Regions from separate parts of the Brenneria roseae subsp. americana genome, predicted to be linked through region 1. Evidence: predicted binding sites of a transcription regulator. Region 1 holds the regulator's gene; the other holds the start of a gene.
What was found. Region 1 encodes PhoB, which activates phosphate uptake and scavenging genes when phosphate is short. Its sites were predicted from a motif close to CTGTCATAAAACTGNCNNAT; they were not measured.
Positions count from the first base shown of each region.

Region 1 (16,626 bases):
GGTTGCCAGTTGCTGACGTTCAGGGCGTAGCGCAATGGACTGGCCAAGCTGCTGATGCAGCGCGGCGATGGGCTGCCCGGCCTCCTGAGACGCCAACGTTTGCTGCTGTTGGGTGAATTGTTGCTGAGCATGGTCGGCCGCAGCCTGTTGCCCGGTCTGCCGTGTGGTTAACGTTGCGTCGTCCAGCCTTAACTGTTCCTCCTGTTCGGTAAAGGCGGATTGTTTTTGACATAGGGTTGCTATCTCATCTTGCAACTGCTGCTGACGTTGAAATTGCGCCTGCCACAGGGAGAGATTTTCTCCCCAGTATTGATGATGGGCGTGCTGGCGTTGGTAGGTCTTTAGCTGTTCAATCTGCTGTTGGGTCGACTGACGTTGCTGCGCGGTTTGGGACTGCTTTAGCTGCGTCGCTTTTTGACGCTCTGCGGCGAGTTCCCGCTCCTGTCGCTGCTTTTCCGTTTGTTGTTGCAGCGTTTTGATCTGGTGATCGAGCGGAATCACCTGCTCATTCATCAGCGTTTCTTGCTGCTGACGGTTGTCCGTATGTTGGCGCAACGCTTGAGTGGCTTGAGCTTCCTGCTCGCGCAGCGTGGTTAACGTGGTCGCCTGTGATTGCTGCTGTTCCGTCAGCCGGGCGAGCTGCTGTGACAGTTCGACAAACTCCCGCTGGTAGCGATGCTTTTCCTGTTGGAGCGGGCGGAGTTTTTCTGCCGGTTCGCTTTGCGCCAGTCTTTCAAACTTCAGCTGGGCCTGCAACATGGCGGTCTCGGCCGCGGTGTGCTGCGTTTTTGCCGTGGCGAGGGATGATTGACGCTGTGCCAGTTGTTCGAACCAACGTTGATGAGTCAGTGCTTGCTCACGTCCTGCGTTAACGGCCTGTTCCTGCTGGAATAGCGATTCCAGCTCGCTTTCCAGTTGCCGACGCTGTTCTTCATTCAGCAGTTCAATCCCAGAGGCTTTGGCCTGTAAGGTATCCAGCGCGCTCCTGGCCTGCTTGTGTTTGTCAAAGACACGCTCGGAAATAAGTCCGTAAATGTCTGTGCCGGTCAGTTCTTCCAGCAGTTCCGCCCGTTCATTGGGATGGGCATTGAGAAAGGCGGCAAACTGCCCTTGTGACAGCATCATGGAACGGGTGAAACGGTCAAAATTCAGTCCGGTGATGTCGGCGGTCATCGCCAGTTTTTCCGTCAGTTTTTCACACAGGATCTTGCCGTTCTCAATCAGCGCCAGTTCGGCTTTCGGCGTTTGCAGATTGCCTTCCGCCGCGTTTCTGGCGCGCCGCTGGCTCCAGAAGGCGCGGTAGCCAACGCCTTTGACCTCAAATTCCACCTCGGCCAGGCATTCCGCCGTGCCGCGCGTCATGATTTCATTATGGCTGGCGGTGATGCCTTCGAGCCGCGGCGTTTCGTGGTAGAGCGCCAGACAAATGGCGTCCAGCAGCGTGGTTTTCCCCGCGCCGGTCGGGCCGGTAATCGCAAACAACCCGTTGTTGGAAAACGGCGCCTGAGTGAAGTCAATTTTCCATTCACCTTTCAGGGCATTGAGATTTTTTAATCGCAGGCTGAGTATTTTCATTCGGCGTGTTCATCCTGTTCCAATTCATTAACCACCTGTCTAAATAGCGAACGCACGCGCTGTCGACGGGGTTCCTCCAGATCGGCGGCCGTCGCCAGACGGCGTTCAAAAACCTCATGCACGGTCAGTTCATCCAACGTTTCTTTTTCCTGACGGGCGATAGCCTGCTGATGCTGCTCGCGGTTGCGTCGCAGCAGCAAAACCTCAACGGGTAAATCGTCGGTCAGCGTCTGAATGCGCTTCTGTAGATCGCTCAAATAAGCCTGCGTGGTGACTTCAATATCCAGCCAGACGGGTTTCTCCCCTTGATAATCGCTAAAGGTGGCGAGCTGATGTTCTATGTCCGCCAGACTGCCTTTGATCAGCTGCATCGGCTGCGTTACCGGCACGGGAAGCGCATCAATAACCGGGGGAGCATCCGGTTCAAATGTCACCAGATAAACGGATTTTTCGCTGCTTAATTCATCAAAACTCAATGGGATGGGTGAACCGCTATAGAGAATATGGGCGCTCTGCGTCACCCGCTGCGGACGGTGGATATGACCAAGAGCAATATAGTCGGCAGGGGGAAACGCCTGAGCCGGGAACGCGTCCAGCGTGCCGATATAAATATCCCGCACCGAATCGGAGGCGGTGACGCCTACGGTAGTCAAATGTCCGGTTGCAATGATGGGAAGAGGCAATCCCAGCGCATCGCGCTGCTGGCAGGCCAGCTGATAACACTGCTCGTAGTGTGCGGCGATAGCTTCCAGCAGGGTTTGTTGTTTTTCCTCACCGGATTGTCCTGCCCGGCTGGTCATGATGTCTCGCGGGCGTAAAAACGGGATGGCGCAGAGGATTGCGCCCGGCTGACGTTGACGGTCTTCCAGCACCATCACCTGCTTGTCAGGATTGCCGTCGGTACTGGCGATAACCCGCGTATTCAGGCAAGCCAGCAGATCCCGGGACTCATTTAACGTGGCGACAGAATCATGATTACCGCCCAGCACGACAAGCTGGCAGCCGGTTTGTTGTAGCTCGACAACAAAACGGTAATACATTTCCCGGGCGTAGCTGGGCGGCGAACCGTTATCAAAGATATCTCCTGCTACTATTACTGCATCCACCTGATGCTGTTCGACCTGAGCGATAAGCCAGCGCAGGAAAGCTTGATGCTCGGCTGCGCGGCTTTTGGTATAAAAATACTGTCCCAGATGCCAGTCGGCGGTGTGAATAATACGCATGGAGCTCCCTGAATGACGGTTATTGCAGTGCCAGTGATTATAAACAGTCATCGTAACGGCTGTCGTCGCGAAAACCCGCTTTTGGAAAGCGGCTCGAAAATACGCTGTCGAGCAGGGAGGAAGCGGGCCGTTACTTTGTGACATTGAAAATCGCTCCCGGCGATTTTTTACTCGCCCCGTCCATGGGGCTCGCCCTACGGGTTGTCGCAAGCGACATTGAAAATCGCTCCAGGCGATTTTTTACTCGCCCCATCCCTGGGGCTCGCCCTCCGGGTCGTCGCAAGCGCCGTTGAAAATCGCTCCCGGCGATTTTTTACTCGCCCCGTCCATGGGGCTCGCCCTACGGGTCGTCGCAAGCGACGTTGAAAATCGCTCCCGGCGATTTTTTACTCGCCCCATCCATGGGGCTCGCCCTACGGGTCGTCGCAAGCGACATTGAAAATCGCTCCAGGCGATTTTTTACTCGCCCCGTCCATGGGGCTCGCCCTACGGGTCGTCGCAAGCGACATTGAAAATCGCTCCAGGCGATTTTTTCATAAAAATGTCACAAAACTGACGCATAATGCACGGCGTATGCTAACAGCGACGATGACTAACGACAGGATTAACAATGGCAAGACGCATATTGGTCGTAGAAGATGAAGCCCCGATTCGTGAAATGGTATGCTTCGTTCTGGAGCAGAACGGCTATCAGCCAGTCGAAGCTGAAGATTATGACAGTGCGGTCAAGTTGCTCTCGGAGCCTTTTCCTGAACTGGTTCTGTTGGACTGGATGCTGCCCGGCGGTTCTGGCCTGCAATTCATTAAGCATATGAAGCGTGAAGTGCTTACCCGCGAGATCCCCGTTATGATGTTGACCGCGCGCGGTGAAGAAGAGGACCGGGTTCGTGGTCTTGAAGTCGGTGCGGATGATTACATTACCAAACCGTTTTCGCCGAAAGAACTGGTTGCGCGCATCAAGGCCGTGATGCGGCGTATTTCTCCGATGGCGGTGGAAGAAGTGATCGAAATGCGTGGCTTGAGTCTCGATCCGTCTTCCCACCGCGTGACGACGGAAGAACATGCGCTGGATATGGGACCAACGGAGTTTAAACTGCTGCACTTCTTTATGACTCACCCTGAGCGGGTTTACAGTCGGGAACAGTTGCTGAATCACGTTTGGGGCACTAACGTTTATGTTGAAGATCGTACCGTTGATGTTCATATCCGCCGGTTGCGCAAAGCGCTGGAAACCAGCGGTCATGAAAAAATGGTACAGACGGTTCGGGGAACGGGGTATCGTTTTTCAACGCGTTACTGAAGGTAGTTGTGCCGGAGAAACATTAACGTGCTAGAACGTCTATCATGGAAGAGGCTGGCATTGGAGCTGGCTTTTTTTTGCTTACCCGCTTTTTTGCTGGGGCTTATTTTTGGCTATTTACCCTGGTTTTTACTGACCGCAGTTTTGGCCGCCCTGTGCTGGAATTTTTACAATCAGCTCAAACTTTCCTACTGGCTTTGGGTCGATCGCAGCATGACCCCGCCACCCGGCCGCGGGAGCTGGGAGCCCTTGTTTTACGGCCTTTATCAGATGCAATTGCGCAATCGCCGACGCCGACGTGAGTTGGCGTTGTTGATTAAGCGCTTTCGCAGCGGAGCGGAATCCCTGCCGGATGCGGTGGTCATCACCACGGAAGAGGGCACCATCTTCTGGTGTAACCATCTGGCGCAGCACCTGCTGAGTTTCCGTTGGCCGGAAGATAACGGTCAAAATATTCTTAATTTGCTGCGCTATCCTGAATTTGCCCGCTATATGAGCAGGCGTGATTTCAGCAAGCCGCTGACCCTGCAACTGAACAATTCCCACCATGTTGAATTTCGCGTAATGCCTTATTCGGAAGGACAGTTACTGATGGTGGTGCGTGATATTACGCAGATGCATCAGCTTGAAGGGGCGAGGCGTAATTTTTTCGCCAATGTCAGTCATGAATTACGCACGCCGCTGACCGTGTTGCAGGGTTATCTGGAGATGATGGAGGATGAAACGCTGGATCACGCGCTACGCAATAAGGCGTTGAATACCATGCAGGAACAGACGCGGCGCATGGATGGGTTGGTGAAACAACTTCTGACGCTCTCACGAATTGAAGCCGCCGCCGCGATCGATTTGAATGAGAAAGTCGATATGCCGCTGATGTTGCGCGTATTGCAGCGTGAAGCGCAAGCCTTGAGTCAGGATCGCCATGAGATTGTGTTCCGTGTGAATGACAATCTTCAGGTATTCGGTAATGAAGAACAGTTGCGCAGTGCGGTGTCGAATCTGGTGTATAACGCGATCAATCACACGCCGCCCGGCACGCGCATAGAAGTGTGCTGGCAGAAGATCCCGCAAGGCGCACAGTTTCAGGTCAGCGATAATGGCGCGGGCATTGCGCCTGAGCATCTGCCGCGTCTGACTGAGCGCTTCTATCGCGTTGATAAAGCCCGTTCGCGGCAGACCGGCGGCAGTGGGTTGGGATTGGCGATTGTGAAACATGCGCTCAGCCACCATGACTCCCGGCTGGAAATCATAAGTGAAGAAGGTTCGGGTTCCCGCTTTGTGTTTACCCTGCCGAATAGGTTGATTGTTCCAGCCTCTCTGGCTGAGAATACCGTGAAACCCTCTGTCTGACGGAAAACGCTATTCATGACATCTCATGCCGATCGTTTAAATACCGGGGCCGCCGGGATAACCACGTCGCGGGGCGTCCCGGCAGGGGTTTTATCTCTCTGTTCAGGCGATGTTAATTTATGAAGTCCGTCATTAACGCTTCCTGCAACGCCTCCTGCGTTTTTTTATGGCGGGCTATCCCTGCCCGCCACCTTAGCAGGCCGTTGCAAGCAACGTTAAAAAACGCTTCCTGCGTTTTTTTATTGCTGGTGAGTGTTTGTTGCGCCGCGCAGCCGCGTCAAATGCTGGCCGGTAATCTTTCCAGTGCGGGATCGGATACGCTGGCCAATTTGATGTCTTTCTGGGCTGCGGACTTCAGTCAGTATTATCCCGGCGTTAATTTACAGATTCAGGCGGCGGGCTCATCTTCCGCGCCGACTTCTCTGGCTTCTGGCGCCGCTCAGCTGGGCCCCATGAGCCGCGCCATGAAATCCAGCGAGATTGATGCGTTTGTCCAGCATTACGGTTACCCGCCGCTGGCGGTCCCCGTGGCAATGGATGCGCTGGTGGTGCTGGTCAATCAGGATAATCCTTTGCCGGGGCTGAGCTTGTCTCAACTGGATGCCGTTTTTTCAATGACCCAGCGTTGCGGTGGCCGGAAACCGATTAAGAATTGGGGCGATCTGGGATTGAGCCGCGATTGGGAAACGCGAGCGATACTGCGCTACGGACGAAACTCGGCCTCCGGGACATACGGATTTTTTAAGCAGCGTGCCCTATGCGGCGGTGATTTCCTGCCTCAGGTGAACGAACTGCCCGGTTCGGCGTCGGTGGTTCAGGCTATTGCGGCATCGACGAACGCAATTGGGTATGCCAGCGTCGGCTTTCGCACCAGTGGAGTAAGAATGGTACCGCTGGCTTCGGAGGGGACGGACTATGTTTTCCCTTCTACCGAGAATATCCGCAGCGGACTCTATCCATACACTCGCTATCTTTATATCTATGTCAATAAAGAACCGGGGCAACCGCTGGAAGCGTTGACCGCGGCGTTTCTGGAGCGCGTGCTGTCGGATATCGGCCAGTCGCTGGTTAGCCAGGATGGTTATTTGCCGTTGCCTGAAGAGACCCGCCAATTAACCCGGCTTCAACTTGGTCTGAGTGAATCTCAAATGCCCGCTTTTGCGCATTGATGCAGCGGATAACACGTAACGTGAATTTTATTCATGTTACATGAAAAATCTTCTATTGCTCTGTTTTTCCTCACATGACAGGATGTCTGCATATTTAGACGTCCAGAAGTCTATAACGTCTGAGATGTAACTATTTAATCAGGTAACTATTTCATAATGAAATCATCTGTCTGCCGCCGTTTATTGCGTATGGATGGATTGTCAGGAGCAACATATGGCTAAAACACGTCCTCCATTTCGCGCTGATGTCGTTGGCAGTTTACTGCGTCCGGAAGCGATCAAGCAGGCTCGTATTCAGTATCAGGCTGGCGAGATTAGTGCTGCACAGTTGCGTTCGGTTGAAGATCGGGAGATCTTGCGGGTAGTTGAATTACAGCGTAAAACCGGCCTTCAGGTGGTGACTGACGGTGAGCTTCGCCGCGCCTGGTGGCATTTTGATTTTTTTGCCGGGTTGAATGGCGTGGAGCGCTATGAAGCGGAACAGGGAATTCAGTTTAACGGTATCCAGACCAAATCTCATGCGATTCGCGTGATTGATAAAGTCAGTTTTAATCCGCAGCACCCAATGCTGGACCATTTCCGCTATCTGAACGGTATCGCCGGCGATGCGGTGGCCAAAATGACGATCCCCAGCCCCAGCGTGATGCATTTTCGTGGCGGTCGTAAAGCCATTGATAACAAGGTTTACCCGGATCTGGCCGCGTATTTTGACGATCTGGCGCAAACCTGGCGTGACGCGATCCATGCGTTCTATGACGCGGGTTGCCGCTATCTGCAACTGGATGACACTGTCTGGGCTTATCTGTGTTCCGACGATCAAAAACGTCAGATCCGCGAGCGAGGTGAAGATCCTGAACAACTGGCTCGTATTTATGCCGATGTGTTGAATAACGCGCTGGCGGATAAGCCACATGATCTGGTGGTAGGGCTGCACGTGTGCCGTGGAAATTTCCGCTCTACCTGGATTTCTGAAGGCGGTTATGAACCTGTGGCGGAAATACTGTTTGGCGAAGTCAATGTGGATGCTTTCTTCCTGGAATATGACACTGAGCGTGCGGGGGGATTCGAACCGCTGCGTTTCGTTAAGCCGGGACATCAGCAGGTGGTGTTGGGATTGATTACCACCAAAACAGGGGAGCTGGAAAGTGTGGAAGCGGTACAGGCTCGTATTGCTGAAGCGGCTAAGTTTGTGGATATCAACCAAATTTGCCTCAGCCCACAGTGTGGATTTGCTTCGACCGAGGAGGGGAACTCCCTGACGGAAGAACAGCAATGGGACAAACTGAAGCTGGTGGTCGATATTGCCAGCCGCGTATGGTGATTTTCACTAACGGCTAATCATGCCGGCTTCCAGATGGTCGTGTCGGCTGTCTTTATAACCCCGGTGACTGGTTCCCAGCTCCGGGGTTTGTTCTACTCTGCATTCCCTCCTTGTCTGAATCTCCTTTACTGCCATGATGAAACTATTGGGCATTTCGATCGCAATCGGCTCGCGAAGATGGCTTTTTTTTGTTCAATAAGTTTTATTTATGACCTAATCACGCATAATTTATCAATTTATGTCAGATTTATTGCGTTGTTATACTTATAAATGCACAAATCATGTATTAAGCAATTACACATTTATAATTTTATATACTAAAAATTGAACTTTAAATAGATTAAAGCTCTGGTTTTTGGATCTAACCTTGTCTTTTTACGCTATAAACGTTTTACTTAGCCCCCATTATGGCTGTATGAAAAATATAACGCCTATACCCTCCAAGAGTCGGGCAGATGTCCGTCATAAATCTATTGGGTATAAATCTGCACATTGACCGTGCGACTAACTGCTCTGATGGATGCTGAAGGACAGCGACCAGCAGCACAGGTACTCCTTTTTATCGATTTATACAGGCAACACAACATAACTATGAGTCATCGTTTAACGTCCAAAGATATCATGGCATTGGGGTTTATGACCTTTGCCTTATTTGTCGGCGCGGGGAACATTATCTTCCCGCCGATCGTGGGGTTGCAGGCAGGCGAACATGTCTGGATCGCTGCGGTTGGTTTTCTACTGACCGCGGTGGGATTGCCGGTACTGACCGTGATCGCGCTGGCGCGTGTCGGCGGAGGCATTGATGCGCTCAGTTCGCCGATTGGTAAAAAAGCCGGTGTTGTGCTGGCCACGGTTTGCTATCTGGCGGTTGGTCCGTTGTTTGCCACGCCGCGTACGGCGACGGTTTCCTTTGAGGTCGGCATCGCGCCGCTGGTGGGAAATGGGGCTTCTCCGTTGTTGATCTACAGCCTGATTTATTTTGCGATTGTCATCGGTATTTCGTTATATCCCGGTCGACTGCTTGATTCGGTCGGGCACGTACTGGCGCCGCTGAAAATTGCCGCGCTGACGGTACTCGGCATTGCCGCCGTGTTCCTGCCTGCCGGACCTCATATCCCGGCGACCGAGGCATATCAGTATGTGCCTTTTTCCAATGGTTTCGTGAACGGTTACCTCACCATGGATACCCTTGGGGCGATGGTGTTCGGTATTGTAATTGTTAATGCCGCGCGCTCGCGTGGCGTGCAAAGCGCGGCGCTTCTTACCCGCTATACCGTGTGGGCGGGTCTGATTGCGGGACTCGGCCTGATGTTGGTGTACCTCAGTTTGTTCCAGTTGGGTTCAACCAGCGGCGCGCTGGTGCCGGACGCGCAGAATGGGGCTGAAATTCTGCATGCCTATGTCCAGCATACTTCCGGCAGTATGGGCAGCAGCTTCCTGGCGCTGTTGATCTTTATTGCCTGCATGGTGACGGCGGTGGGCCTGACCTGCGCCTGTGCGGAGTTTTTCTCGCAATATCTGCCGTTCTCTTACCGTACGCTGGTCTTTGTGCTGGGCGCGTTCTCGATGGTGGTCTCTAACCTCGGCCTGAGTCATTTGATTCAACTGTCTATTCCCGTGCTGACCGCGATTTATCCGCCTTGTATCATTCTGGTTCTGCTGAGTTTTACCCTGCGCTGGTGGCATAACAGTTCGCGTATTGTGGCGCCAGTCATGTTAATCAGTCTGTTATTTGGCATCATTGATGGTATAAAATCCTCCGCGTTCAAAGCGCTGTTGCCAGAATGGAGCCTGAATCTGCCCCTGAGCGAGCAAGGGCTGGCATGGTTACCGCCATCCATGCTGGTGTTGCTGGCAACCGTGATTTATGACCGCCTTTCTGGCCGTCAGGAAGTGACGGTACATCAATAACACGATGCGTTTTTGATTTATGTACCACAGGCTATTGCCTGTGGTTTTTCTTTTTGTCGACAGGGTTGCTTATCTATGGAACAACAATCCACTAAGCTCAAGCGTGGGTTAAGTACGCGGCATATCCGTTTTATCGCCCTGGGTTCGGCGATTGGCACCGGGCTGTTTTATGGTTCCGCCAGCGCTATCCAGATGGCCGGCCCCAGCGTATTGCTGGCCTATCTGATCGGTGGGGTAGTGGCTTATATCATCATGCGGGCGCTGGGGGAGATGTCGGTCAATAATCCCCAGTCGAGTTCTTTCTCGCGCTATGCTCAGGATTATCTTGGCCCGTTGGCGGGTTACATTACCGGCTGGACCTACTGTTTCGAGATGCTGATTGTCGCCATTGCGGATGTGACCGCATTCGGCATTTATATGGGAGTGTGGTTCCCGGCGGTACCACACTGGGTGTGGGTGCTGAGCGTGGTGCTGATTATCGGCGCGATCAATCTGATGAATGTGAAAGCCTTTGGGGAACTGGAATTCTGGCTCTCTTTCTTTAAGGTCGCCACCATTATCATCATGATTATCGCCGGTATTGGCATTATCGTCTGGGGGATAGGCAACGGTGGAGAGCCGACCGGGATTCATAATCTCTGGACGAACGGCGGATTCTTCAGCAATGGCGTGATGGGGATGATCCTCTCCTTGCAATTGGTGATGTTCGCCTACGGCGGCGTGGAAATTATCGGGATTACGGCGGGTGAAGCGCAGGATCCGAAGAAATCCATCCCACGCGCCATCAACTCGGTGCCGTGGCGTATTCTGGTGTTTTATGTCGGCACGCTGTTCGTCATCATGTCGATTTATCCGTGGAACCAGGTTGGCACCGGCGGCAGTCCTTTTGTGCTGACGTTCCAGAATATGGGAATTACCGCGGCGGCCAGTATCCTGAATTTCGTCGTCATCACCGCATCTCTGTCAGCGATTAATAGCGACGTGTTTGGGGTGGGACGCATGCTGCATGGCATGGCGCAACAGGGGCATGCGCCGGAAGTGTTTACCCGCGTTTCGAAGCGCGGCATCCCGTGGGTGACGGTGGTCGTCATGATGTTGGCGTTGCTGGTCGCGGTGTACCTGAATTACATCATGCCGGGCAAAGTGTTCCTGGTCATTGCATCGCTGGCGACGTTCGCTACGGTCTGGGTATGGATCATGATCCTGTTCTCTCAGATTGCCTTCCGCCGCGGTCTGAGCCGTGATGAAGTGCAAGCGCTGGCGTTCCCGTTGCGCGGCGGTGTGGTAACCTCCGTATTCGGCATCATTTTCCTGTTCTTTATCATTGGGCTGATTGGTTACTTCCCGGATACGCGCGTATCGCTTTATGTCGGTGTCATCTGGATTGTATTGCTGTTGATCGGCTACATGATTAAGAAGAAATACCAGCAGCAATAATTGAAATCCGGCGATGCTGTCTGCACGCTGGTTTGGGCGGGGATGCGGTGAACGCGACGCATCCCCGCGCCGCTTTCTTCAGACCGTGTTTTAACGGGCCGAAACGACCTGTCGCGCCAGCGCTTGCATATCATATCCGGTCGGCGTCTGATGAACGCGCAGATCGAATTCGGGCATGACCGCAAAGATATGATCGAAGATATCAGCCTGTATGCTTTCATACTCCACCCAGGCTGTTGTATTGGTAAAAGCATAAATTTCCAGCGGCAAGCCTTCCGGCGTCGGCGCCAACTGGCGAACCATTAACGTCATGCCTTTATGGATGCCTGAGTGTGCTCGCAGATAAGCCTGTAAATAAGCGCGAAATGTCCCCAGATTGGTTAATCTCCGTCCGTTGAGCGGCGATGAGAGATCAATCTCTGACTGGGTATTGTGCTGCTTTAATTCACTGGTTTTGTTCTCAAGATATGGTGAGAGAAGTTTGCTGCGCAGTAACCGATCCTGCTCTTCCTCCGTCATGAAATGTACGCTGGTGGTATCAATATTGATGCTGCGTTTGATGCGCCGGCCTCCTGATTCCGACATCGCGCGCCAGTTTTTGAAAGAATCCGATATCAGGGCATAGGTGGGGATGGTGGTGATGGTATTGTCCCAGTTTTTGACTTTAACCGTTGTCAGCCCGATGTCGATTACCGCACCGTCCGCGCCGTATTTCGGCATTTCCAGCCAGTCGCCCAACAACAGCATGTCATTCGCCGAGAGCTGGATGCCGGCCACCAATCCCATAATCGGATCTTTGAAAACCAACATCAGCACCGCGGCCATCGCACCCAGACCGCTGATCAGAATTAACGGCGATTTCCCTATCAGCAGTGATACCACCATAATGCCGACCACGATGGTTGCGATCAGCTTCAGACTTTGAAATATCCCTCGCAGAGGCATCTGGGTGGCAATTTTTGAACGTGAGGAAACGGTACGCAGGATATCAAGGAGCGAGAACAGCACCAGCAGCGCGAAAATCATGATCCAGACCTGAGAGCAGATCACCAGCGCTTCACGGGTTTCGCTTTGGGACGGCAGCCACAGTACCACCTGAATATTGAGAATAATGCCCTGTAGCAGAAAGGCCAGACGATTAAACAGATTATGTTGCGTCAGGATCTGCTTCCAACCCGGCGCGCTGTTGTCATCCGCTTTATGTAGCGAACGTAATACCATTCTTTTCAATACCACCTGATGAAGAATCAGGTGGATGATGGCTGAAATCAACAATATCAGCCCCAGAACAATCAGAAGGGCAATGATGTCCGCGTAGTGCAATCCTTCGTTTTTCAACCACAGCGAAAGGTTTTGTTGCATGCGTTCTCCTTTTATTCCAGTAAATCGATCCAGTATTAAGGATGGGTAATCTTAAGGCTAAGGGATTGCTGCTCTCGGTCAACCTTTTGTTTCAAAAGGTTTGTTTCATACGCAGATGAAAAGCGGTATCGCCTTGAAAGGCCGGCGAGTAGAGGTATGGCGAGCATCATAGTAAAAAAGCCGATTGGCGTTGATCCAACCGGCTTTTGGCTGCCGTTCTCTCAGTGAGAACGTGCGGGGAATTACAGTTTGTCTGCGTTTTCAGACAGGTATTTCGCCACGCCGTCTGGCGACGCGCCCATACCCGATTTCCCTTTTTCCCACTGTGCAGGGCAAACTTCGCCGTGTTCTTCATGGAATTGCAGCGCGTCGACAGTACGCAGCATTTCATCAATGTTACGGCCCAGCGGCAGATCGTTAACGACCTGATGGCGAACAACGCCGGTTTTATCAATCAGGAAAGAACCGCGCAACGCAACGCCCGCTTCCGGGTGTTCGATGCCGTAAGCTTTCTGGATTTCGCGTTTAACATCGGCAACCATGGCGTATTTCACTTCACCGATGCCGCCTTTGTCCACCGGGGTTTTACGCCATGCGTTGTGAACGAATTCAGAGTCGAAAGAAACACCGACGACTTCGACGCCGCGTTTTTGGAATTCAGCATAGCGGTGGTCGAATGCGATCAGTTCTGACGGACAAACGAAAGTAAAATCCATCGGCCAGAAGAAGATCACAGCCGGTTTCCCGTTGATATGTTCTTTCAGGTTGAAATTTTCAACGATTTCGCCGCTGCCTAAAACAGCCGCAGCGGTGAAGTCAGGGGCTTGACGAGTTACCAGGACCATAATTACTCCTGTAAATAGTTGTTAATGATGGATTGATATAGAAAATCAGGGCCAGTATAGGGATTCGGCCAGGCGGAATACAGTTAAAGCGAACAATCAATGAGATAGTTTTTGCCTATTGAAGCAATCGATAATTTATCTCAATACCTTAAATTACCCTTTTCATTTAAAAGGGCAAATAGCAATAACCAATGTTGCAAAGTTAGAGTTGCCGGTTCTTCGCTAATTGCATTATTCGTGGATAAAACTGCCAGAATAATGTTTCAAAGCGGTGATAGTGCTGCTCAATATCGCTAAACGAGCCGGACAGCGCCGCCAGTTTGGGACGTCTTATCGACATTCTGTGCAGAACATCCGCAATAAACGGCAGCTCCGCGTAACGTTCCATCCAGCGCTCAGGCCAGAGATAGTGGTTCAGATTCTGGAAACGATCGGGCGTTTTCGCCAGATGCGGCGTAATTTGCAACTGCGCCTGTTTGACAAAACAAGGCAGTGAAACGTCGGGTTCCATCTGTTCCCAATGTTTCGCCAGAAAATGATCCCACAGGACATCGAGGGTAATCGGCGCCACCCGGCGGTAATCGTCACTGAAATACTGACGCGCCTGCCTGACTTCCGGCAGGTTATCGATCAGGACATCAACCCGGCGATGTAAGCGGATACCCGCGACAATATCCTCAGCATAGCTATCCTGAGGATTACCTCGAACAAAATCTGCCATCAAATTGCCTAACAGCGAACTGTCAGCCAGCGTGGCCAAATGGAGGTGGGCAAGAAAATTCATCGCGACAGTATAATGCATTCTGCGACTCAGGTGCTTATTTCTTGCAGCCGGGCGCTTGCGGCTCTAGACTAGGCCGCCCTTTTTTAATGTATGAAACAGCTAAGTGAATTGCCATGCGCGTTGCCGATTTTTCATTTGAACTTCCCGAATCACTGATTGCTCATTATCCACAGGCTCAGCGCAGCGGTTGCCGCCTGTTGTCGCTGGATGGGCCGACGGGAAATCTGACGCACGGCATATTTACCGACTTATTGAATAAACTTGATGCCGGCGATTTGTTGGTGTTCAACAATACGCGAGTGATTCCAGCCCGGTTGTTTGGCCGCAAAGCCAGCGGCGGCAGGCTTGAAGTGTTGGTGGAGCGCGTGCTGGACGAGCATCGCGTTCTCGCGCACGTTCGCGCTTCAAAAGCGCCGAAGCCCGGCACAGAACTGTTGCTGGGTGATGATGAAAGCGTCAAGGCGACGATGGCTGTTCGTCACGACGCGCTGTTTGAACTGCATTTTGACGATGCCCGCGACGTATTGACGATTCTGAATGATATCGGCCATATCCCGCTGCCTCCTTATATCGATCGTCCTGATGAAGATGCCGATCGCGAGCTCTATCAAACCGTTTACAGCCAGCGGCCGGGCGCGGTAGCGGCGCCAACGGCAGGGTTGCATTTTGATGAGCCCCTGCTGGCCGCTTTAAGGGAAAAGGGTGTGGAGATGGTCTTCGTTACGCTGCATGTCGGGGCGGGAACATTTCAGCCCGTGCGTGTTGAAACGATCGAAGATCATGTGATGCACGCTGAATATGCCGAAGTACCGCAGGACGTGGTCGATGCCGTGCTGGCTTGCAAGGCACGCGGAAACCGGGTTATTGCGGTGGGAACGACGTCCGTCCGCTCTCTGGAAAGTGCGGCGCAGGCCAGCGAGGACGCACTGATTGCCCCGTTTTTCGGCGATACCCGTATTTTTATCTATCCCGGTTATCACTATCAGGTGATCGACGCGCTAGTCACGAATTTCCATCTGCCCGAATCAACATTAATTATGCTGGTGTCGGCATTTGCCGGGTATCGGAACACCCTGTCTGCCTATCGGCAGGCGGTAGAAGAACAATATCGGTTTTTCAGCTATGGCGACGCGATGTTTATTACGCGCAACCCTATGGCTGAACAGGAAAAAATAAAATAGCTTTCGCGGTGCGGGTGGAATCGGACCCGCGCCTAAGAATAGTTTAATCTGCTCGCCGCAGACCAGGTTCTGTCAGGCAATTAATAACAACATCAGACTGTTTTTCTGATGCTGGAGGCTAAGTGAAGTACGAATTACACAAAACAGATGGCCGTGCCCGTCGCGGTAGAATGATTTTTGAACGTGGCGTGGTGGAAACCCCGGCATTTATGCCCGTAGGGACTTACGGTACGGTTAAAGGTATGACGCCGGAAGAGGTCAAAGAGACCGGCGCGCAGATACTGCTCGGCAATACCTTCCACTTGTGGCTACGTCCGGGCCAGGAAATCATGAAGCTGCACGGCGACTTGCATGATTTCATGCAGTGGCATGGACCGATTCTCACTGATTCCGGTGGTTTTCAGGTCTTCAGCCTGGGCGATATCCGCAAGATTACGGAAGAGGGGGTGCATTTCCGTAATCCCATCAATGGCGACTCGATTTTCCTCAGCCCGGAAAAATCGATGGAGATTCAATACGATCTCGGTTCCGATATTGTCATGATTTTTGATGAGTGTACGCCTTATCCCGCTGACTGGGATTATGCGAAGCGCTCCATGGAAATGTCATTGCGCTGGGCGAAGCGTAGTCGTCAGCGTTTTAACGAATTGAATAATAAGAACGCACTGTTCGGAATTATTCAGGGTAGTGTTTACGAAGATTTACGTGACGTATCTGTAAAAGGACTGGTAGACATTGGTTTTGATGGGTACGCTGTGGGCGGTTTGGCAGTCGGTGAGCCGAAAGAGGATATGCACCGTATTCTGGAGCATGTTTGTCCGCAGATCCCGGCAGACAAGCCGCGTTATCTGATGGGGGTCGGCAAGCCGGAAGATTTGGTGGAAGGCGTTCGTCGCGGTATTGATATGTTTGACTGTGTCATGCCAACGCGTAATGCGCGTAATGGTCATTTGTTTGTTACTGACGGTGTGGTGAAAATCCGTAATGCCAGGCATAAGGATGATGTCAGCCCGCTTGATGAACACTGTGATTGCTACACGTGTCGCAATTATAGTCGCGCTTACTTGCATCATCTCGACCGTTGCAACGAAATACTCGGCGCGCGGCTCAATACCATTCATAATTTGCGTTATTATCAACGTTTGATGGCGGGTTTACGTCAGGCCAT
Region 1 covers NZ_QDKJ01000002.1:191,594-208,219, forward strand. Annotated here, with positions in the region: gene B4923_RS02820 (AAA family ATPase) at 1-1,575, opposite strand, end outside; gene sbcD (exonuclease subunit SbcD) at 1,572-2,798, opposite strand; gene phoB (phosphate response regulator transcription factor PhoB) at 3,409-4,098, shown strand; gene phoR (phosphate regulon sensor histidine kinase PhoR) at 4,126-5,448, shown strand; gene B4923_RS02840 (PstS family phosphate ABC transporter substrate-binding protein) at 5,568-6,617, shown strand; gene B4923_RS02845 (cobalamin-independent methionine synthase II family protein) at 6,832-7,938, shown strand; gene brnQ (branched-chain amino acid transport system II carrier protein) at 8,530-9,849, shown strand; gene proY (proline-specific permease ProY) at 9,925-11,286, shown strand; gene B4923_RS02860 (mechanosensitive ion channel family protein) at 11,377-12,648, opposite strand; gene B4923_RS02865 (peroxiredoxin C) at 12,891-13,493, opposite strand; gene B4923_RS02870 (ACP phosphodiesterase) at 13,696-14,277, opposite strand; gene queA (tRNA preQ1(34) S-adenosylmethionine ribosyltransferase-isomerase QueA) at 14,391-15,458, shown strand; gene tgt (tRNA guanosine(34) transglycosylase Tgt) at 15,581-16,626, shown strand, end outside.

Region 2 (16,626 bases), on a different contig from region 1:
GAGCCGGCTCGCGGCTTCCATTCCGACGGCGACGCCGAGCATCAGGTTCTTGCCGCTCAGGCCGAAGCGTTCGGTGGCCGCCAGCACGGCCGGGACGGCGAAGCATCCGACATGGAGGGGGGAGCCCTCCAGCGTGTCGTCGAAGTCCTCGCCGTGGATGGCGGCCCCGTTCACCATGGCCGCTCCCGCCGCATCAAGGGCTCTGGACTGGCCCGGCACGGTGCATTCGCCGTCACTGTCGCAACTGTCGATAAGCTGGCGCACATAGGGGGCGTGTCGCCCGGAGATAATCAGGCCGAAGCAGTCGATAAGATCATCAAGAATGACGCCGCGGGTTTTTTCCGGAATATCCTCGTAGCGGATCTTGGCGAGGCTCTGGGCGAAGCGTTCGCTGACGCTGAGGTCCGTAGTAGCAGACTGGCTCATGTTGGAACTCCTTAAAAGATGTTATGAATCAAAAGAATAGAAAATCGTCGCATTAACGCGCCGGGCATCTTTAGATCAGACCCACCATCCTCCACCAGATCGGGCCGATACCCAGGTAAATGGTCAGGAACACGACGCAGAACAGCAGGCCGAGCAGCCAGAAGGGCCGCAGGGGGATATAACCGGAATCGTAGAAGATCGGTCCGGAACCCAGTCCGTAATGCGTGATGCCGCCCATCAAATTACTGGCGAAGCACAGACCCAGCACGCCGAGCACCGGCGGTGTCCCAACCGCCAGGATGACGCCCAGGAAGGCCGGATACATGGAGGCCACATGCGCCGTCGCGCTGGCGAAGAAGTAATGCGCGAGCACATAAATCACGCACAACAGGATAAATGCCGCATACCAATCAAATCCGCTGACGTAGCCTGCCAACTGTTCGCTCATCCACGGAATGAGGCCGAGTTTATTGAGGAAATTGGCCATCATGACCAGAGCGGAAAACCAGATGAGCGTATTCCAGGCGCCCTTTTCCGCGGCCAGGTCGGACCAGGATAAAACCCGTGTCAGCAGCAGAATGGCGAGACCGATCAGGGCGGCAATGGTGGCGTTGACTTTGAACATCATGTCGCCGATGGTCCACAGCCCGATCAAGCCGACGAACACACCAAGCATGATGTACTCGCTACGCGTAATCTTCCCCATCGCCGTTAGCTTCTCTTTGGCTAGGGCCGCAGCCTCGGGGCTTTTCTTGATCTCGGGCGGCCACACCACCATCAGGATCAGCGGCAGTATAGTCAGGCACAGGAGACCGGGGACGGCACCCGCCAGGGCCCAGGTGCCCCAGGTGATTTCCACGCCGACGTCGCGGGCGAAGCCGACCATCAGCGGGTTGGACGCCATGGCCGTCAGGAACATCGCCGAGATGACCAGATTGCCCTGGAATGCGTTGGACATCAGGAACGAGCCGATGCGCCGACCGGTGCCCTTGGCCGGATCGCTGTCATAGGCGAGCGAGATCGCCAACTGCAAGGGGAACAGGATGCCGCCGAGACGCGCGGTGTTGGAAGGGATTACGGGAGCCAGGACGATATTGGTCAACGTCGTGGCGTAGGCCAGACCAAGGGGCGTTTTGCCCACCATGCTCATGAACAGATAGGCGATGCGGTTGCCCAGTCCGGTCTTGAGGAAGGCGCGCGAAATAAAGAACGCGCTGCAGATAAGCCAGATGGTCGTATCGCTGAAGCCGCTCAAGGTCTGCGCAGGCGTCAGCGTCTGGGTCAGTCCCGTCACGGCGATGGCGGTGAGGGCGATGACCGCCATCGGGTAGGGTTTGGTCATAAAGCCGACGATCGTCGCCACGAAGATGGCGAACAGCTGCCAGGCCTTGGGATCGAGGCCGGCTGGACTTGGGATCAGCCAGATAACCAGGAACGTACCGACCCATGCCAGGTGCGGCCAGTACGTCGCGAGAAAATGTTTTGAGGGCGTTTTCCCTGCTGGAGGAATACCTTGAATGTTTACCATAATGGTCTCTCCGGGTTGCGGAATTATTATTATTCGTGCAGAAGTGTCGTCAGAATCGAGACGTCCTTCAGGTCCAAAATCCTCCAGGCGTGGTCAATCAATCGCACGGTGGCGGCGTTGCTAAGCACGCCTTCGGCGCAACTGAAAACCTTGCCTTCGAGTTCGGCGTCGGTGATGGGATTATCGGGCCCGCCGCGGTAGCGCTCGTCGGCGTCGCCGCGGAACGAGCGGCCATCCTTGAGGACGATCTCGATGCTCGATCGCATCTTGTCGAAACCTTTGGCCTCGATGGTCGGATCGAACTGGCAGGAAATACGTTGCTGCATTGCCTGCATGGCGTCGCTGCCAACAAAAGCGTCGGAGAATTCCCGTTTACCGGCCTTGCCGCTGAGTACCATCATGGCCAGGATCGCCGGCAGCGAGAATTTGGCTTGCAGGTGGTTCTTCGCGATCGGGTAGCGGATTGGGTTCAAAATATTCGAGCCGGCGCGCAAGATGATCCGTTCAACCTCGCCGCTATTGACGCCATTGTCCCTGACCAGCTTCAGCATCAGGTCGGCGGACGGATGAGTCAGCACGCCGCAGGGATAAGGCTTGATGCTCACCCCCGGCCGGTCGATGCTCCAGGTCTGGCCGAAGCCTTGCGCGATCTTGTCTGGCGAAACACCGCCGCCGAGCACGGCGCAAAAGCCCCAGATTCCGTCCAGCGCAGAGGGATCGGCGGTATAGCCGGCCTTGGCGAGGATGGCGGCGGTGATGCCGTTCTCGCAGGCGCGGCCGACATGCAGCGATTTAGTCATGGTGCCGAAATTGACGCGGATGCCGGCGGCGAGGCTCGCGGCGATGCCGAAACCCCAGCGCAGCGTGTCACCTTTTAGGCCAAGCACTTTGGCGGCGGCCGCATAGGCGCCGAACGTGCCGACCGTACCGCTGGAATGGAAGCCGCGTCGATAGTGCTGCGGCAGCATCCATTCCGAGATCTTCGTCTCGACTTCGAATCCGGTCATGAACGCCAGCATGAAATCCATGCCGGAGACGCCGCCGCGCATCTGCGCGGCGACCAGGGCGCCGGTAAGGGAAGGCATGGTCGGGTGGGTGAGGAGACCATACACGTGATCGGGGTCGAGGCTGACCTGGGAGTCATCCCAGTCGTGCACGTGACCGGCGGTCCCCATGACACGCGCTGCGATGGGCGCGGGTACCCTGATGCCGGGATCGCCGAGGAGCAGGGCTTCTCCCTTGCCGCCGGTGTCTTTTGCGACCTTCGCCAGAATGCTCACGCATTCATGGTCCGAGCCGGCTACGTACAGTCCAAGGCCGTCGAGCAGGCAACGGGTGCCGACGCGCAGCACTTCCGTCGGCATGTCGCCGAAGACGACGGTTTCGACGAATCTCGCCGCGTCCCGTGTCATGGTCGTGTCGGCCGGGACGGTAGTGAAAGGGTTGTTTTGAATTGACGTCATGATGTCTGGAGTCTCCGTGAGGTATGATGCAGTTGTTTGATGCGCTCGTTATGCAGGAGATATGCCAAATTCACAACGCATTGAAATTGCTTATAAAATAAGAATATCAGCGATATTTATAGCAACTATTGGGATATTGGACCGACCTAATCCATCCCAATAGTCGCGTCGTGCTTTAATATTTTTTCCGCCGTGCGGTGTCTTGCAGGGTCTGTGCATTGCGGTGAAGCCCGCTTCCGGCGGTGGATCTCACACCGGTCCGGCGCGGCCTTTGCCTTCCGCTCATGGTTTTACGCGGTTGACATAGTTCAGAAATTCGCGACCAAGAGGCGTGATTTCGGTGCCCTGTTTGGTTGAGCCCGCGTGCAGCATGTCGTGGCGCTTCAGCACGCCGAGATGGCGCCTCAGCGCCGGATAGGTGATGTCGTCGTCGTTGTTCTTCAGCAGGCTGAACAGCGGCTCCCGCCCCATGTTCCGGCCCTTGGTCTTTGTGCTGTAGATGGACAGGATCGCTTTGCAGATGTCCAGAGTGCCGTTCTTCATCAGTTCTTCGCGGAGGGTGGCAAGCAGCATCTGCTCCTTCTCGTCGACGTTCGGTGAATAGCTGGCCGATTGAAAGTAGCGCGGTAGATCGGCGATGGTGCAGGTGCGGCCCGAAGGCACGACCGTGCACAGATAGGTGACCATGTTCTGTAACTCGCGCACATTGCCCGGCCAGTCGTAGGTGTTGCAGAAGTCCTCCAGCGCCCTGTCGAACTTCAGATTGTGGGCGTGATGCGTTTCGGCGAAATGCTTGGCCAGGAGTAGCACGTCGCCTTTGCGCTTGCGCAGCGGCGGAATGTACAAGGGGCAGGTGCAAATTCGATAGAACAGATCCTGGCGGAACTGTTTGTCGCGGATCATGGCGCCGAGGCTTTCGTTGGTGGCGGCGATGACGCGCACGGAGATCGGCAGCACCCGCTCGCCGCCGATGCGGCGCACCTCCCGCTCCTCCAGCACCCGGAGCAGCCGGGCCTGCACGCCGAGCGAGGCGCTTCCCAGTTCGTCCAGAAAGATCGTACCGTTGTGGGCCTGCTCGAACAGGCCGGGTTTGCCGCCACGGCGCGCGCCGGTGAAAGCGCCCTCCTCGTATCCGAACAGCTCGCTCTCGGCCAAGGTCTCCGGCAGCGCGGAGAAGTTGAAGGCGACGAACGGGCCGTTGGCGCAGGCGGAAGCCTGGTGGATGGACTGGGCGAAGAGTTCCTTGCCCGTTCCGCTCTCGCTCTCCAGTAGCACAGTCAGAGAGGTGTCGGCGAACTTGCGCGCTATCTCCACCGCCTGCCGGATGGCCGGAGATTTCCCCAATATGTCGGCGAAGGAATATTTCGCCGTCAGTCCCGTCCCTTTCAGCTTGCGTCTGACCTTGTTCTCCAGTTCCTGGACCCGATTGACGGGTTTCACGATGATGATCGCGCCGATATTCCCCCCGATCGGCTCGGCGACGGGCTTGATCTGGAGAACGTAGTACAGATTGTTGATCCTGGTGACGATTTCCTCGTTGCTGTTCTCGTAATAATACGAGAAGGGATGCTCCAACTCGGTGAAGACGTCCCCGAAGCGCAACGCATCGGTCTTGCCGACGCTCGCGATCAGGCCTTCGGCGGCGTGGTTCTTGAAGATGATGGCGCCTTTCTCGTCGATACCGAGGATGATCTCGTCGATGTTGTTGATGATTGTATCTCGGCGCGTTCTGAGTTTGTTGCTGCGGCGCGCCGTCTCGAAAACGGAATCCATGTAGGTGTGGGCGATGGCGTTGAGCACGTTGTCGGAAATGGAGAGCGCCCGCAGGATCTCGGCATAGGTCGTGATGGTGATGTCCTTCACGCCGAGATCGATGAATTCCATGCCGTCGGGAACGTTTTTCTTTCTGCCGGCGCCGATGGCGACAGCCTGGTCCATGTCCGCAGGCTCTGGACCGCCGGGGTAATACGGGGATATGTCGAGATGATTGATCCCGAAGCGGGCAATTTCCCACATGAGGTATTTCGCCCTCTCCAGTGAATTGTCGACCGCCAGCACATGGGTCCCCTTGGGCAATTCGAGAAGCCGGTCGAAGTTCGATGGGTTTACGAATCGACCCGCCAGCAGTATCGGGGTGCCGTCAGGGAGAATTCGCTTGGCGTATTCATAGGTGCCGGGATAGGTCGCGAGGTACAGGTCGTAGCCGCGCGGCGGCGCATTGGCGCTGGTCTCGAGGCACCAGCACATGATCTCGGCGTATTCACCGATCAGCGATCTCAGGCGCGCGCCCATGGCGTCGCAGACGACCTCCGCCAGCCCGATTACACACAGTTTCTTTTTCATCTTCTTCTTCCCCCTCGCTGGTGAAGGAAATCGTGCTGATACCTGGCACACTTCGATGTCTGCGTAATGCTTCCCATCATTGAAAATGATTCAGGTAGTTGATTGAAATCGTTCCAAGCCGATTTCTTAGTGCGCAATTTATATCGCTTGAATGTACGACAAATCTTTTTCAAAATATGATGTGCTTATCAAGTTGGCTGATAAACGCAGTGAAGAAGCGAGTTAAAAAATTTGAACTGTTTGATAAATTGAGTACGATTTTTGTAGAAGAGATAAATGCTGGATTTAAGCGCGAATTCATTGTCGTAAGGCGTTTTTTTAATTATTTATAAAAAGAACAGATTTTCTTAATAAATTAGGTAACCTTACTGATCCTTATTTATAAAAGATATTACTGCGATACTCACCGTATCTAAAGAACGCCGATGCTCCGATCATACCTAAAAATGCACCGCCAATTCTGGCGCCAAACATCAGGGCCACAATGAGAAAACACAATTTGCTCCAAAACATAGTTAGCCCAAGATTATTACGGAGTAAATGCCAGACATGTTTTTATTTAAAGGGAAAGCGATATCGGCCTGAATAAGGCTTACCGAAACCAAACGCTCCGTGATGATATAAAAGTTGCCTGCCGATTTTCCGCCTGTCTCCATGGCGAGAATAATGATATTTTCATCCGGTTCGGTATGGTCAGACAATAATAACGCCAGCATAAAGCCGGTTAAAAAAGCATTTCCTGCTCTCCGCATATCGGCAGGTTCAATATAACCGGGCTGCCATTCAGTTATTTCCTTAAACCGCGAAGTAATAAACTTTCTTATGATTATGGCAATGTACAAACTTTATTTTCCCATCACAACCGGCAGTGCCTGCGCACAAGCCCAGGCTGAACTCCATGCCCATTGAAAGTTGTAGCCGCCGAGCCAGCCGGTGACGTCAACGACTTCACCAATGAAGTAAAGCCCCGCGACTTTATTGGTTTCCATTGTTTTGGAAGAGAGCTCGCGGGTATCTACGCCGCCCAGCGTAACCTCTGCCGTCCGATAGCCTTCCGTACCGTTGGGCTGTATCCGCCACTGCTGGATGTTTGTTTCAATTTGCTGTTGTTGGGTGTGATTTAACTGCTTCAGCGTGACATCCGGCAGTTGCCCCAGCGTTTGCAGACATTCCACCAGGCGTTTGGGAAGCCACTGCGCCAATGTGTTTTTCAGGCTTTGGTTGGGGTGAGACACCCGTTCATCGTTAATCAGCGCAGATAAATCCTGATTGGGCAACAAATTGATGGTGATGAACTCACCGGGCTGCCAATAGCTGGATAATTGCAGCACCGCCGGGCCGGAGAGGCCGCGATGCGTAAACAGAATATTTTCCCGGAAGGTAACCCCGTTTTCTGCGGTGATCAGCGCGGGGACGGAGACGCCCGATAACGTTTGCAGGTGTTCCAGCAAGGGTTTATGCAGCGTAAACGGCACTAAGGCGGCCCGCGTTGGCAAAACATTCAACCCGAATTGTTGAGCCAACTGATAGCCAAAGGGGGTTGCGCCCAGTCCCGGCATGGACAGACCACCGCTGGCAATCACCAGCGAGGTACAGTGCAGCGTGGCGCCGCTGACCAATTGCAGGATAAAGGTGTCTTCTGATTTTTCCACCGAGGTCACTTCACTGCGCAGCCGTATCGTCACGTTGGCCTTTTCGCATTCGGTCACCAGCATATCGACGATCTGCTGGGCGGAATCATCACAAAAGAGCTGGCCGAGCGTTTTTTCGTGATAGGCGATTTGGTAGCGGTTCACCAGGCTGATGAAATCCCACTGGGTATATCGCGCCAGCGCTGATTTGCAGAAATGTGGATTTTGCGACAGATAGGCCGCAGGTTCGACGTACATGTTGGTAAAGTTGCAGCGTCCCCCACCGGACATCAATATCTTGCGGCCAGCCTTTTTACCATTATCGAGTAACAGTACGCGCAGTCCACGCCGCCCCGCCTGCGCGGCGCAGAACAACCCCGCAGCGCCGGCGCCAATAATGACAACGTCAAACTGTTCCACAATGCTTTCTCCGGTTAAGGCTCGAGTATTTCTGGCGGGTGGTGAACTATCAGGACGGCAAATTGTAGTGTTCGTTGTTGCCGGATGCCAGCGTAACAATTTGCGTGCTTCGGTAAAAATATGTAATAGATTGATTTTTATTAATTAAATTATTTTGACGTTATATCGCACTCTATACTATGTCAAAAAAAGTTCATATTTCCCTTTTCCCAACCCCCGCTTGTCGCAGATAATGCGCCGCGTTCATGACCACTAACTGGCCTAACGCTTATGCTACATTTATTTGCCGGACTGGATTACTACACCGGCCTGATGTTGATCCTGGCTTTGTTGTTTGTATTATTTTATGAAGCTATCAATGGCTTCCACGATACAGCAAATGCTGTTGCTACCGTTATCTATACCCGAGCCATGCGTGCGCAGTTCGCCGTTGTTATGGCTGGCTTGTTTAACTTTTTGGGCGTATTGCTGGGCGGGCTAAGCGTTGCTTATGCGATTGTCCACCTGCTGCCTACCGATTTATTACTGAATGTCAGTTCCGCTCATGGCCTGGCGATGGTTTTTTCCATGCTGCTGGCGGCGATCATCTGGAATCTCGGAACCTGGTATTTCGGTATCCCGGCTTCAAGTTCGCATACTTTGATCGGTTCCATTATCGGTATTGGTTTGACTAACGCGCTGTTGACGGACACGTCAGTGGTGGACGCGCTCAATGTACCTAAGATGATCAGTATTTTCCTGTCGTTGATTCTGTCGCCCATTGTGGGGATGATTGTCGCCGGGATGATGGTTTTCTTCTTGCGCCGTTTCTGGAACAACAGTAAAAAACGTCAACGTGTTCACCTGACGCCTGTCGATCGCGAGAAACAGGACGGTAAGCGCAAGCCACCTTTCTGGACGCGTACCGCACTGATTTTATCCGCTATCGGGGTCAGCTTTTCCCACGGTGCGAATGATGGTCAGAAGGGCATCGGTCTGATTATGCTGGTTCTGATCGGAGTGGCGCCGGCCGGGTTTATCGTCAATATGAACGCATCCGGCTACGACATCAGTCGAACCCGCGATGCGGTTGTCAATTTGCAGGAATACTACCAGCAGCACGGTGAAGCGCTGATGCATGTTATCGATCTTTCGCCACCGTTGATTCCTGCGCCGGAAAAAACGATTCCCGCAAACGGACAGGCCGAATTCCACTGCGATAGTTCACGCGTCATGCTTGCCATTGAGCATGCCGCAGGACAGTTGAATAACCTGAAGGGCTACGATCAGTTAAATGCGGAAGATCGTGGCAAAGTACGCCGTTTGCTGATGTGTATTGCCGATACCATGGATCGGATTATCAAGCTGCCGGAAACGCCGTCAGAAGATAAACGTTACCTGAGCAACCTGCGTAAAGACCTGTTGCAGACTATCGAATACGCGCCGATTTGGATCATCATCGCGGTAGCGCTGGCCCTTTCTCTGGGTACGATGGTGGGTTGGAAACGTGTCGCCACCACAATCGGCGAGAAGATTGGCAAGAAAGGCATGACCTATGCGCAGGGGGTTTCCGCACAGGTTACCGCGGCGTTGTCGATTGGTGTGGCGAGCTACACCGGGATGCCGGTTTCGACTACCCACGTCTTGTCATCGGCGGTTGCCGGGACAATGATTGTCGACGGCGGCGGCGTTCAGAGTAAAACAGTGAAAAATATTATGTTGGCCTGGGTGCTGACGCTGCCAGTTTCGTTGATACTGTCTGGCACACTGTATTGGCTGGCGTTAAAGCTGATCTAGCGCTCCCTGTAATTCGAAATCGATTGGGTATAGCGTATAAAAAAGGCGATTCTGTAAGGGATCGCCTTTTTGCTATCTGTAACGATTCATTATTTCATTACCAAATTGGTTGTCAGTACCAAATCAGCATCGCAATTAAACTGATAACGACCAATCCACACAGCGCGGTTGTCAGCAGGAACTGCCCTCGCACCCTTTCACAGCGGCGCATAAATTCGGGATCGTGGTGTTCGAGATAACGCTGTGCGTAGATATAGCGTACCAGTCTGATTTGTTTGCTTGGCTGACCATGTGATGTGAAAAAACCACCCCCATCAACGTATTGGTAAAGCAGCGGATCGCAATCTCGCAGAACCAGCAGTAATACGCGTAATGAGGAATAATATCGCGCCATATTGATGATACAGACAACACATAAAGCCCAGAAAAGCGCAAATGTACTGATCATGCTCCCCTCCCGGTAGATGTTATTCGTCAGGTGTCATCGTGCACGACATCTTGCCGACAATATCCCTGCGAATACTTATGCCACACGTTTTCACGCGATTTTATTGTGTTCCCGGATAGCCAATGGTTTTGACGGCTAACCCGATTGTCATTTTTCACCTGTCGAGGATGACGAAATGAAATTGTCCCCTCTTTTTTATTGTAGAAGAGGAACGCCTTTTTTTGCCATACCTGAAGGGGACCAATCACGCTACCCGGTTATTTTGTCTGGCGTAATATCCTTTTGGAAAGAAGAACCTGTGTGATTTAATGATGAAAAGAAGCGATTTCTACTATTCTTATAAAGAATATTGCGAAGATTGCCAGGTGTTGTGATTTGCCACGCTTTATTTGATTTTTGTTAAAATACGGCGTTGTGATCTGCTGAACATATCGGTGAGACAGCCGGGTGTTATCATATAAACAGCTGTTAAGTATCAGATTGGCAGGGAAAATATCTGCTGACCATTAATTAGTCTTTACGGAAGGAGTCTTATTATGGCTTACAAACATATCCTTATTGCTGTTGATCTTTCTCCGGAAAGTAAAGTGTTAGTGGAAAAGGCGGTCTCAATGGCAAGACCGTATAACGCAAAGGTTTCTTTAATCCATGTCGATGTGAACTACTCAGATCTCTACACCGGGCTGATTGATGTCAATCTGGGTGATATGCAGCAACGAATCTCCGAAGAAACCCAGAATGCATTGACCGATCTGTCTCAGAATGCGGGGTATCCTATTACCGAAACGCTCAGTGGTAGCGGCGATCTGGGGCAGGTACTGGTCGATGCGATCAGAAAATACGATGTGGATTTGGTGCTTTGCGGTCACCACCAGGATTTCTGGAGCAAACTGATGTCGTCCGCGCGTCAGCTAATTAACACGGTTCATATTGATATGCTGATTGTTCCGCTACGCGAAGATGAAGAGGACGAATAAAAATTCGCCTTATTTGATCGTCTTTTTTAGCAGACAAAAAAAGTTGCGGACGCCGTGCTGACGTAAGGTGTCGTGTAACAACGGCAGAACCCTCGCGAAAACGAGGGTTTTGTTCTATTGCGTAATCTGCGGCAGGTAGAAATCGAAACGATGGCTTTTGGTTTCGAGCATAGACTGCGCTGGAACGCCCGCCAGCGGCGGAGCGTAATCCGGTCGTTTTACCACAACGCGTTTCTTTGCCAGCTGCCGCGCCGGCGCCAGTAAGGCATCGGCGTCATCATCAGAACCCACCAGCGATTGAAATACCCGCATCTCTTTTTTCACCAGCGCACGCTTTTGCCGATGAGGAAACATCGGGTCGAGATAGACAACGTCGGGCGGTGGTGTGAGATCGCGTAGTGCTGTCAGGCTGGAAGCGTGCAGTAACGTAAGCCGCTCTCGCAGCCACGAACCGATTTCCGGGTCCTGATAGCCCCGTTGCAGCCCATCATCCAGCAGCGCCGCCACAACGGGATTGCGTTCTAACATCCGAACACGACAGCCCAGCGATGCCAGCACAAAGGCGTCTCTTCCCAATCCTGCCGTGGCATCGACCACATCGGGCAGGTAATCCTTTTTGATGCCCACGGCTTTGGCGACGGCCTCGCCGCGCCCGCCGCCGAAACGACGGCGGTGCGCCATCGGTCCGGCAACGAAATCGACGTAGATGGCGCCGAGTTTGGGTTCATCCTGCTTGCGCAGCTCCAGCCGTTCCGGCGTCAGCACCAGCGCCATCGTGGCGGCGGGATCGGAAACTAACCCCCAACGGTCGGCCAGCAGGGATAAGGCGCCGTAATCGGCGCCGTCCTCTGCCATCAGGCAAATATTCACCCTTTAATGCCGTAATGGTGCAACATGGCGTCCAGTTTAGGTTCCCGGCCGCGAAAGCGTTTGAACAATTCCATCGGCTCTTCAGAACCCCCGCGGGACAGGATGTTGTCCAGGAAAGACTGGCCGGTTTCGCGATTGAAAATACCTTCTTCTTCGAAACGGGAATAGGCATCGGCCGCCAGCACGTCGGCCCACAGGTAGCTGTAGTAGCCTGCGGCGTAACCGCCCGCGAAGATATGGCTGAAGGCGTGCGGAAAACGGCCCCAGCTCGGGCTGGGCACCACGGCAACCTGCGCTTTGATTTCAGCCAGCGTTGGCAGAATCTGCGCGCCTTTGGCGGGATCAAATTCGGCATGCAGACGGAAATCGAACAGGCCGAATTCCAGCTGACGCAGAATGAACAGCGCCGCCTGATAGTTTTTCGCCGCCAGCATTTTATCCAGCAGTTCCTGCGGCAGTGGCTCGCCGGTTTCGTAATGGCCGGAGATGAAGGCCAGCGCTTCCGGCTCCCAGCACCAGTTTTCCATAAACTGGCTTGGCAGTTCGACGGCATCCCACGGCACGCCGCTGATGCCCGCCACGCCGGCCGTATCGATCTGCGTCAGCATATGGTGCAGCCCGTGACCGAATTCATGGAACAGCGTGGTGACTTCATTGTGCGTGAACAACGCCGGTTTGCCGTTGACCGGACGGTTAAAGTTACAGGTCAGGTAGGCGACCGGTTTTTGCAGTTCGCCGTTGCCTTTACGCAGGCGACCTACGCAATCATCCATCCAGGCGCCGCCGCGTTTGTGTTCGCGGGCGTAAAGATCGAGATAGAAGCTGCCGCGCAGTTCGCCGCTTTCATCAAACAGGTCGAAGAAACGCACATCCGGATGCCAGACATCCACGTCTTTGCGCTCTTTTGCCGTAATGCCGTAAATACGTTTCACCACTTCAAACAGGCCGGCTACCGCGCGTTGCTCCGGGAAGTACGGGCGGAGTTGTTCGTCACTGATGGAATACAGATGTTGTTTTTGCTGTTCGCTGTAGTAGGTGATATCCCACGCCTGTAATTCGTCCACGCCGTAGTTCTCTTTGGCGAACGCGCGTAGCTGCGCCAGCTCGTCCTCAGCCTGAGGACGCGCGCGTTTTGCCAGATCGGTCAGAAAGTCGATAACCTGCTGTGGGCTTTCCGCCATTTTCGTGGCCAGAGATTTGTGTGCGTAGCTGTCAAAACCAAGCAATTGCGCCAGTTCATGGCGCAGCGCCAACTCTTCCGCCATGACGTCGCTGTTATCCCACTTCCCGGCATGCGAGCCCTGATCGGAAGCGCGGGTGGCGTAAGCGCGATACATTTCTTCACGCAGCGCCTGATTGGAACAATAGGTCATGACCGGCAGGTAGCTGGGGATATCCAGCGTCAGCAGCCAACCATCCTGCTCTTTGGATTCAGCCTGCGCTTTGGCGGCCGCCAAAGCGCTTTCCGGCATACCGTCAAGCTCGGCGACATCCGTCACCAGCTTGCTCCAGCCCATGGTGGCATCCAGCACGTTATTGCTGTACTGCGATCCCAGTTCTGACAGACGGGCGGCGATTTCACCATAGCGCTTCTGTTTTTCTGGCGGCAGACCGATACCGGACAACTCAAAATCGCGCAGTGCGTTATCGACGGATTTCTTTTGGGCAACGCTCAGGGTTGCATAATGTTCGCCGTCTTTCAGGCTGCGATAAGCCTGATAAAGCCCGGCGTGCTGACCCACCCAGGTGCTGTATTCGGACAACAGCGGCAGACACTGCTCGTAAGCGGTACGCAATTCCGCGCTATTTTTTACCGAGTTCAGATGGCTGATCGGTGAAAAAATGCGGCTAAGGCGATCGCTGCTGTCTGCTAGCGGCTGACAAAGATTTTCCCAGGTGAACGCTTCTGACTGAGCCACAACGCGTTCTACCGTTTGACGACATTCCTCCAGCGCAGTTTTTATTGCCGGGACAATATCTTCGATTTTAATGCTGGAAAACGGGGGCAGGGTGAATGGGGTCAGTAATGGATTCGTCATGGCGCAGTCCTGATAATTGTGGGTGGTCTCGTTGCCGTTATTGACTAACAAGGCGAATGTAACTTGCGGATTAATCACTAAGATGAGGTCAAGTTAGGTGAAAATCAATGGTTGCAGAGCATTCAAAAGTGAGAAGCGGATTTTTTGTGACGGACTATCAATGACCGTCACCTAACGCGTGTTGTTAACGCCGCGCCAAAAATTTCTCCCGGAAATTTTTTATCATCGCCGGTTCAGCGTCAGACAGTTTATACTGTCGCCATACCGTTCTTTATTTCCTGCCCGCTGGCGTTTCAACAACGCGACGCATACGCAGCAGGAACAGCATATAGGTCAAGTCGGCGTAATTAGCTGATCTACCTTGTTAATATCAAGTCATCGGAAAGCAATAATCATTATGCTAAGTTACCGCCATAGTTTTCACGCCGGCAATCATGCCGACGTGCTGAAACACACCGTTCAGAGCCTGATCATCTCTGCCCTGAAAGAGAAAGAGAAACCTTTTCTGTATCTGGATACCCACGCGGGCGCCGGGCGCTATCAACTCAGCGGCGAGCACGCCGAACGGACCGGGGAATATCTGGAGGGGATTGCCAAAATCTGGCAGCGCGATGATATTCCGGCTGAGCTCGAACCCTATATGCAGGCGGTGCGTACCTATAATCATAACGGACAGCTGCGTTATTACCCCGGCTCCCCGCTGATTGCCCGTCAACTGCTGCGCGAGCAGGACAAAATTCATCTGACGGAGCTGCACCCCAGCGATTTCCCGTTGTTACGCAATGAATTCCAGAAAGACGCCCGTTCCAAAGTACGACGCGAGGATGGCTACCAGCAGTTGAAATCGCAGTTGCCGCCGCTCTCACGCCGTGGTTTTGTGCTGATTGATCCGCCTTATGAACTGAAAACCGACTATCAGGCGGTGGTAAAAGGCATTCAGGACGGGCACAAACGTTTTGCCACCGGCGTATTTGCGCTGTGGTATCCGGTGGTGCTGCGTCAGCAAATCAAGCGGTTGCTGAAAGAGCTGGAAGCAACCGGGATCCGTAATATTCTGCAAATTGAACTGGCCGTGCTGCCGGATAGCGATCGGCACGGTATGACCGCTTCCGGGATGATTGTGATTAACCCGCCGTGGAAACTGGCTGCGCAAATGAAAAGCGTGCTGCCCTGGCTGCACAGCGTGCTGGTGCCTGCGGGAACGGGCCATACTCTGGTAGAGCAGATTGTCCCGGAGTAGGTTGGGCATCCCCGCACAGGTTAGCGTGGTTTGGTTTTTCCTATTATAGCCATAGGCATAAACTTTGTGGGGCGCAGGGCTCTGGCGTTACACTCTAGGCAAATTTTACTCACTTAAGCATGGATACTCTGATGACCAAACACTATGACTACCTTGCTATTGGCGGCGGTAGTGGCGGTATCGCTTCGATTAACCGTGCGGCGATGTATGGGCAAAAATGTGCGTTGATCGAAGCAAAACAGCTGGGCGGTACCTGCGTCAATGTCGGCTGTGTGCCGAAAAAAGTGATGTGGCATGCGGCGCAGATCGCCGAAGCGATCCATCAGTACGGACCTGATTACGGGTTTGATACCACGGTTAATCAGTTCAACTGGGGAACGTTGGTGAAAAACCGTAGCGCGTATATTGATCGTATCCACCAGTCTTACGACAACGTGTTGGGTAAAAACAAGGTCGATGTCATTCAGGGTTTTGCCCGTTTTGTTGACGCCCATACCGTGGAAGTGAACGGTGAGAAAATCACGGCCGACCATATTTTGATCGCGACCGGCGGTCGTCCGACGCATCCGGATATTCCGGGCGTGGAGTATGGCATCGATTCCGACGGCTTCTTTGCGCTGGACGCATTACCGAAGCGTACTGCCGTGGTTGGCGCCGGCTACATCGCCGTCGAAATTGCCGGGGTGCTGAATGCGCTGGGTTCAGAAACGCATCTGTTCGTGCGTAAACACGCGCCGCTGCGCAGCTTTGATCCGCTGATTGTCGATACGCTGGTAGAAGTGATGAACACCGAAGGACCGGCGCTGCATACCGAATCCATTCCCAAAGTGGTAGTAAAAAATGCCGATGGCAGCCTGACGCTACAGTTGGAAAACGGGCAGTCACACACGGTTGACTGCCTGATTTGGGCGATTGGCCGTGAACCGGCAACGGATAACCTGAACCTTGGCGTGACCGGGGTTGAGCTGAACGACAAAGGCTATATCAAGGTTGATAAATTCCAGAACACCAACGTACCGGGTATTTATGCGGTGGGTGATAATACTGGCGCGGTTGAGTTAACGCCGGTTGCTGTCGCGGCGGGGCGTCGTTTGTCCGAGCGTCTGTTCAACAACAAACCGGACGAGCATCTGGATTACAACAACATTCCGACCGTGGTGTTCAGCCACCCGCCGATTGGTACTGTCGGACTGACCGAACCCCAGGCGCGTGAACAGTATGGCGACGAGCAGGTAAAAGTGTATAAATCGGCTTTTACGGCCATGTATACCGCTGTCACCCAGCATCGCCAGCCGTGCCGCATGAAGCTGGTCTGTGTCGGCAAGGACGAGAAGATCGTGGGTATCCACGGTATTGGCTTCGGCATGGATGAAATGCTGCAAGGCTTTGCGGTGGCGGTAAAAATGGGCGCGACCAAAAAAGACTTCGACAATACCGTCGCCATTCATCCGACGGCATCGGAAGA
Region 2 covers NZ_QDKJ01000012.1:34,330-50,955, forward strand. Annotated here, with positions in the region: gene B4923_RS15050 (MmgE/PrpD family protein) at 1-426, opposite strand, end outside; gene B4923_RS15055 (anion permease) at 497-1,954, opposite strand; gene B4923_RS15060 (MmgE/PrpD family protein) at 1,984-3,417, opposite strand; gene B4923_RS15065 (sigma-54 interaction domain-containing protein) at 3,700-5,760, opposite strand; partial or broken gene B4923_RS21105 (hypothetical protein) at 6,190-6,273, opposite strand; gene B4923_RS20800 (hypothetical protein) at 6,276-6,602, opposite strand; gene B4923_RS15075 (BaiN/RdsA family NAD(P)/FAD-dependent oxidoreductase) at 6,606-7,811, opposite strand; gene pitA (inorganic phosphate transporter PitA) at 8,082-9,587, shown strand; gene uspB (universal stress protein UspB) at 9,700-10,035, opposite strand; gene uspA (universal stress protein UspA) at 10,572-11,012, shown strand; gene rsmJ (16S rRNA (guanine(1516)-N(2))-methyltransferase RsmJ) at 11,127-11,867, opposite strand; gene prlC (oligopeptidase A) at 11,879-13,921, opposite strand; gene B4923_RS15105 (23S rRNA (adenine(2030)-N(6))-methyltransferase RlmJ) at 14,319-15,161, shown strand; gene gorA (glutathione-disulfide reductase) at 15,293-16,626, shown strand, end outside.
Region 2: a site for PhoB is predicted at 7,991-8,010, ahead of pitA (inorganic phosphate transporter PitA). Genes of this name have one in related genera too.